DNA from 3 places in the Sulfobacillus sp. hq2 genome. Region 1 is predicted to be linked to each of the others. Evidence: riboswitches for the same ligand, from Rfam matches in the RefSeq annotation. Region 1 holds a riboswitch; each other region holds the start of a gene.
The links. A riboswitch is a leader RNA that binds a small molecule or an ion and turns the genes downstream of it on or off. The one in region 1 is predicted to bind cyclic di-GMP.
Positions count from the first base shown of each region.

Region 2: it holds a riboswitch for cyclic di-GMP, as region 1 does, so the genes downstream of both, CO251_RS01760 (LuxR C-terminal-related transcriptional regulator) here and CO251_RS09655 (IPT/TIG domain-containing protein) in region 1, are expected to answer to the same signal.
Region 3: it holds a riboswitch for cyclic di-GMP, as region 1 does, so the genes downstream of both, CO251_RS11105 (winged helix-turn-helix domain-containing protein) here and CO251_RS09655 (IPT/TIG domain-containing protein) in region 1, are expected to answer to the same signal.

Region 1 is NZ_NWUL01000034.1:7,619-9,936, forward strand. It holds gene CO251_RS09655 (IPT/TIG domain-containing protein) at 1-1,141, opposite strand, end outside; cyclic di-GMP riboswitch class I at 1,222-1,310, opposite strand; gene CO251_RS09660 (hypothetical protein) at 1,564-1,785, shown strand; gene CO251_RS09665 (glycosyltransferase family 2 protein) at 1,782-2,318, shown strand, end outside.
Region 2 is NZ_NWUL01000014.1:6,653-8,970, reverse strand. It holds gene CO251_RS01770 (HTH domain-containing protein) at 1-147, shown strand, start outside; gene CO251_RS01765 (S9 family peptidase) at 140-838, shown strand; cyclic di-GMP riboswitch class I at 1,079-1,172, shown strand; gene CO251_RS01760 (LuxR C-terminal-related transcriptional regulator) at 1,201-1,890, shown strand; gene CO251_RS01755 (hypothetical protein) at 2,012-2,302, shown strand.
Region 3 is NZ_NWUL01000035.1:13,395-15,712, reverse strand. It holds gene CO251_RS11110 (hypothetical protein) at 1-235, opposite strand, end outside; cyclic di-GMP riboswitch class I at 776-869, shown strand; gene CO251_RS11105 (winged helix-turn-helix domain-containing protein) at 925-1,281, shown strand; gene CO251_RS11100 (hypothetical protein) at 1,474-1,878, shown strand; gene CO251_RS11095 (hypothetical protein) at 1,902-2,318, shown strand, end outside.

The DNA of each region.
Region 1 (2,318 bases):
CGCCCCCTTGGCCAATAGCGTTCATTAGCTGGGACAGGGCTTGACCAGAGGGGTATAAAGTATTGGCTGGGAGTTCAGGAGACTGTCCATCTCCAGCAAGGGCGAAGAGACCAAATGGCGCGTTAGCATTGGTCGCCACGGGCCAAGACGGTGTTGCCACATGGGCCTGCCCATCATAGCTCCAAACGAAAAGTTTAGAGGCGCCTTCCGCACGCCACAGCATCGCACTCTCTACCATCGCAGCTCCATAAACTGGGCTGATGGATTGTGGGCCCGGTTCCCCACACGGATTGTATTCGGTCACCCATGTTTGGATATGCCCAGCTAAAGAGAGGGGCACATTAGCCGCAATCTCCTCGTGCACGTAATTCATGGCTTGGGAGATGTATTGGGGAATTTGCGTGAGCAATTCGGTGTTCGAGAGGTTTGATGCAAGGGGATAGTCATGGATGCTGACAAAATTGATATAGGGAGCATCAGTGCGTAATACCGTTTGATTCCAGTTGCGGCTATACGAGCCCATTCCTAAAGAGAAAGAAATGCCGACTTTCATTTCGGGGTCAACCGCATGGATCGCTTGGGCAATCTGGGCCGCGCTTTGCGCATAATAGGCGGCAGAGTGCGAGGTATTCATGTTGGCGGCAAAATCCCAGGGACCATATTCCTCGCTACCAATGACAATAGCGGAAATGGGAAGATGATGACTCACGATATATTGCGTGAGAAGAGTAGCGTCTTGGGCATCTCCTCCGCCGGTGAACGTTGGGTTCTCATCATAATTAAAGATAAATAAGCCGCTATTATCCGTAGCCTGTAAGATATGGGACCAGTCATTAAGTGACACCGCACCGGTCCCCCCGTTGCGAAATGTATTGCTGACCCAACTCCACTGGTTGTCGTTAGGAAATTGCTGCATTCCCATGCCCAGTGTTTGCAGGGTTGGTATGGTGGAGGGGAGATTTAACTGACTATCATAGGAAAACACGTCAATGCCGAAATCATTGCGGCTTATCGAGGTGGTAAGGGGGGGCGCAGCAAGAACCGCGTTACTTGCCACCGTGGAAACGGAATGGTTCACGGAAAGAAAAGTTAATGGGAGCGCCAGCGCACTAAGCGCCATCAATTTAACCATCGGCGTCATTGGATTTTCTTCCTTTCATGTCCTCCGACATGAAACGAGACCTCCCGGAAAGCGGGACGGTCTCAAATCCAATGTCCCGTTTCGGCAACTGGCTGGCATTTACCGTAATGGTAAGAAGCCCCTTTAGTTTTGCGTCCCTGTTTTTCAATCAGGTTTGCCCTTATCGGCCGTTTCAATGCTTGACTTGGTTCTTCCAAGTTTTTCTAATCTCATAGTAATCCTAGATGCAAAGAATGTTCAAGATTTTAACAGGTCAAAACCGCAAAATATTTACCAGTTTGCGCCGGTAACGATGGGATTGTAAGACGCAGTCTGAGACGCTAGCTGGTACGGTATCGCGAGACCCTATTCTTTACAATGAGCACAGGAAACCATCTACGATGTGATTAACGCTTTAGGATGGCGAGAGGATGAGGTGGACGATGAAGACTTTGAGACGCAGTGTTTGGACTGCAGGTAGCGTAGCAATATTTCTCGTGGCCATGTTGTTGATGTTTTGGACTATTGATATTCTTCCGCTTGTGCTCTTTGGGGGAATGATTATTGTTTATGCCTCCTTGTCCTCCCAGCAGAATCACAAAAGGAAACCCGTTTTGCATCCGCCTCAGCCAGTCGAGAATTCCCAGAAAGGAAATATCTCATGATAGTCGGTCCAAGTCATTTTGTAGATTCCGCGCCCGCGATGCCTCAAGAGGCCATCGAGAGCATCGACCTCTTTCCCACAAGGAATTCTCAGGGACAAATCCATGACCCCGTTGACCCGAGTGCAGCACTGATGTTAGATGCGGCCAGTGCGCAAAAGGCTGGATTGCTAGCCTTTCGGTTTGATTCGGGCAGGGTCTGTGTGGCTGCGGTGTTTCCCTTAAGTGATGACGCACGAGCTTTATTAGGACGTATTGTCGTGCCGGTAAAACTTTACCGTGCGAGTGCGCGGAGCATTGCTCACGCGTACCGACGCGTCTTGGGTGAACACCATGATGTGCGGCCATCATCTTATTTCGGAGAAACCGCGAGACGTTTAGGGCTCATTTCCTCGCGCGATGTTGACAGCGCGTTGGCAGAACAGGCACGGCGCGGTGGAAAACTCGGCCAAATTTTGGTTCAGCACCGGGTCCTCACTTATTGGGGGGTGGCCCGGGTTGTAGCGTCGCAACTCAACCTTCCTGAAGTGAACTTG
Region 2 (2,318 bases), on a different contig from region 1:
TGCGATGCGGAAGCACGGGCGTTTGCGCATCATCTCGATGCGCCGGTGATTCATTTGGCCGATGGAGAGCGAGGTGTCTGCCAGTTCTTTGTCCCTCTGCGTACGGATATGGCGACGACTGAGAAGGGGGAACGGCACGATGACTGAGGCTAAATGTGAAGAGATTCTCGTTATTGGGGATTTTCCTGATCATCATCCGGAACAAGGGTTGCGAGATCTTGCGGCGATTCGTCCCGGAGCTGACTGGGAATACATCTCGCTAGGAACACAAGGTCCAGATTTTTACCGCGATTTGTTTTTTGGAGGCTATTTGGCCACGATGCAACGGGCTCGGCAATACATTGCGCAGAAATTGGCGGACAGTCCACCAGGTCGGCGCTTTGCTATTATTGGACGGGGTCTGGGCGGGTTGGTAGGCCTTTGGGCGGCGGCAGATAACCGGACCGCGCCGATCCAATGTGTCGTGTCCATTTCCAGCACGCCCAATTTAGATTACTTGAAAGATAAACATCCCCATTATGGATGGCCCGCAGATGAGGTGAAAAAGGCACTCCTCGATTGGGATGTGAGTTATAAGGTGCCGCGCATTGGATCGCGGGCGGTGCTCTTGATCCATAGCGACAATGATAGCGAGATACGGGCCAATTGGGCTGAAGAATTTTTCTTATTGGCGACGGGCGTCAGCAAGTGGCCAGAGCGGTGGGACTATCACCGTATTCCAGGATTGCCACATGTGTGGCCCGGCTCCCTTGGGGAACCTTGCCGAGAAGCTCTGAGTTATACCAAGCAGTGGGTCGACCAGTATTTGGATGACACGGCGGTTGTTCCGAGTCGCTAACAAGACAGGTTTTTGCCTCCGGTTCGGGCGCGGAGGCTTTTTTTGATCCACGTTGTCTTAAACTTCGACGTGGTAGAAGTCTGAGGAATAAGGAATCATCCGTCCGCATATTCTTAATTGACCAAAAAATTATCAGAAGGTATAATTTTCCTTAAGATTTTCTTCCGAGCGTAAGATAGGCTCAATGGCCTTGAGACCTAGGACAGGCACATGATTTGATGCATCTTAACGATGAAACGGAATAGATAAAGGCACCCCGAGTGAAAACTCGGTTCGCAAAGCCACAGGGTCTACCGTCCCGTTGAAAGGGGGCCATGACAGCCGTGCTGCCGCATATGCATCCAGGAGGATCTTCTTCGTCAGTGGAGTTTCCGCCCGGGGATTTCTATTGGATTTTTTCACGGGGCTTAGCATTACGCGGGATTGTGTCCATCTTTTTGTGGTGGAATATCATGGCGTTTCCCGGAAAGAGCCTTCCCCATGCGTGGCTGTCTGCTTTTGTTGTCTCGGCTGCCGACATTTTGGCATGGTTGTTGCATCGGCACCACGCGAGTTCCGTTATTTTATTGGCGGTTATTACAACAGTTTTTGATTTGGTCTTAGGTCTCGTGGTCCTTACGGAATTTTCGATTACGCTGGCATCGAATGCTCCCGCCCTCTTGCCTCTCATTGGCATTGAACTCATCGCCTACTACAATGGTGTAGGCTACTGGATTGCGGTAACCTACTGCAGTATTGCGGTTTTGACGTTATGGCCTTTTCCGTCCCGTCCTTTGACGAGTCTAGCCGTTAGTCATATGGCCTTTTGGTTGATTGTCAATTTTCTTGTTCTGTCCGCTGCGGCAACGCTTCGGCATCGCGCGTCTGTCGTGGAAGTTCACGATGCCTTGGGGAGTCTGACAAGTCGAGAACGTGAAGTCTATGGTCTTTTGCAGTCGGGGTTGAGTCAGCGAGAGATCGGGGACCAGTTGCATATTGAGAGAAGTACAGTGAAAACCCACGTGCAACATATCCGCCAGAAACTGGGGTTGGACGATTCCAAAGAAAGCTAGTCCGCGGGGGATGTTGGCATATTCTTTAATCCCCCGGGGGGCTATGACAAAATCACCTCGATCTCCCCCTTCCTCATCACCCCACGCCTCAGTTATACCAGTTGTGAAGGAGGCGATGCATGTGAATTCTACAAGCCAATTGGTTTCCCTAGGCAGCATTACGCTGGCGACAAGTGGCATTATGAAACTGTTGCTCATCCATTATCCTTGTCTATCGATTCCGCGGGCCGTTTTCATCATTGCCGAAACCTTAATTTGTTTAGCTGCTGTGTTTGCGCAGCAGTTTCGCTGGAGTGGACTTCCTGACCTCTTGTTTAACGGCTTTATTAGCGCCGCGTGTTCGGTCGAGATGCTCGAATCCAAGACGCGCCCTCCCAAGGTGTCTCCCCCGCATCCTGCACCGAAGCCGTAAGGCTGTGTGTTTTATG
Region 3 (2,318 bases), on a different contig from region 1:
ATAACCAGGCGCATGTGCCGCGATTGAGGGCCATGCGCAGTCCCGATTCCGTGTAACTTCCCGTATGATCCTGAGCGAGTCGATAAAAGAGTTCTGCCGTACGTAATTGTCCAAGCTTTTGGTAGGCAGCGCCCAAGATAGCGAGGAGCCAATAATATTGGTCTGACGGTAAAGTCCACTCTGGATGAGCGAGCCACAGCAGGCCAAATTGTACTGCATGGGGTGCCGCCAACAAAATGCGGATTCCCCACGCTATAATTGGGTAATAATGGCTATTAAGGGGGCTGTGTACTAGAATGAGGCTCAGATTGGATCATACGCCCCCTTGCACCGGAGGGAACCCTATGTTACTTCGTAAAGAACTCCACTACGAACGAGCCGTTGTCACACCACGAAAAATTTCCACATGTTGCCGCGATGCGTAACTTTAGGACAAGACGTGCCGTTTCATAAATCAAGAATGCGATCACCGGAAATAATTCCCGATGATCGGTTCTTCACCAAATAGCAGTCCCTGCCAATCGGCCGGAACTTATGTCTTGTTGCGGGGTATCCGTATTCCGTGATTGAAATAGGTTTCCCTTGCCAGTTGTTCGTCCATCGAGGTTCTGTTGAAATGGCGATATCATCGACGGTGTGTTGAAGCACCCGACCGTGTTGATCACTCAGCAAACGGGGTGTGTTTTCATGGTCGCAGTTCGTGCTTTTCGGCTTTGGTCACTCTCACCGTGCTGGCGTAACTTGTCCGTCCCCATCAGCGTTATATCATTACCAACATTTAACAGGGCACACCCGTGCGGAAGCCGGCGTCGCAAAGTCATAGGGTCTTCCGTCCTGAACCGTCGGGACCAGATAGCCTGACCGCCCCTCACGATCATCGCTCTCGGATCGTCGGTGGAGTGCCCTCCCGAAGGAGATGCGAGGATGATCAGGGGCCTGCAATTGCGTGAGCGGATTATCGTCGACCCTCAACAACAAGGGATATGGCGTGCGCATCACTTTGTGCCATTGCCGATACGGACCTATCGGATTTTGGCGTGCTGTTTGGACCATCCACATCAAATTCTTCCCGATTCTCTGCTCCTGCGTGTCGGATGGCCTGAAGATATTCGTACGCCCGCCGATTTATTTCCCCAGATTCACCGCATTCGTCAGGCCATTGAGTCCGATCCCCGTCACCCTCGGCTCCTCGTGACGCGGCGGGAAGCGGGCTACCTATTACAAGTCACGCCAGTCGTGGTGGAATTCGATCCCCTCCCGCCTTCCGCATGGTCTTCATGAAGGTTCGTATCAGATTCGTATCAGGTTAATTCCTGATACGTTTCAGGTTATTATCGGCCAAGAATCAGATTCAGCGCGTATGCTCAAATCATCCTCTCAGAGGATGATTTCAGTTTTTTGAAACCGGATCATACGATCTGTATTTCGCCAGAAGCAACCGAAACACGTTCAATTTCAGAAAGGATGATTTCGATGGCTACATTAACTGCAACCCCGTCTGAACTGTATCTCTATGGAGCTGACGCAACAGATCTTTCCGCAGCGTTTTGGATTGCCATGCTTGAAGGTATCCCAGCGGGAAACGTGACCGGTGATTTAAATGTTGCGACAGCCTGGACCAACAGCAGCAAGCCCGTAATCGCCGTGGGCGCACCGGCTTTGGATAATATGATGGGTGCAGATTCTAGTTATTTGAACTTCTGTAACGTCCAAGCGTGGTATAACAATGCCGCTTTAGGACCCATCGACGGGTGTGGAACAACCGCCTTAGATTCATTGGAATTGTCGTTAGCTCAAATTCAGGCAGCCCTAGCGGGCACGACACCGTCGACGTCGATTACACCATGCTCATACAATGGTGTGTCGTGCACCAATTAAGACCAGGAAAGGAGGAGATTAACATGGCCTTTGCATCGAGTCAATACGGGTGGTCGGGAAACGGATATATCGGGATTGGACAAGATCAGATCGACAATGCATGCTCACCCGCGAGTTTATCAACAAATCGCCCTTGTATTGACAGTAGTACGATGAACGACGCGTTCCCGCGCTTGACGATTTATGCGAACTTCATCGGAATCAAGTACAATTTGAATCCGCGACTGATTTTGGCCATGATCACGATGGAATCGAGTGCGGCCGATACCTGTCAAGGAGTGAACGTGATTAGTGCACCGTATTTAGCGACATGGCAAGACGATTGCGACTGCAATTGTGACGATAATTGTTCCGAGTGTCAGTCCGCCATGAATGCACATTACCAAGATAACCCGCTGATGGCCATTGACCACGGGATCGACTTTCTATTTTCCGATAAG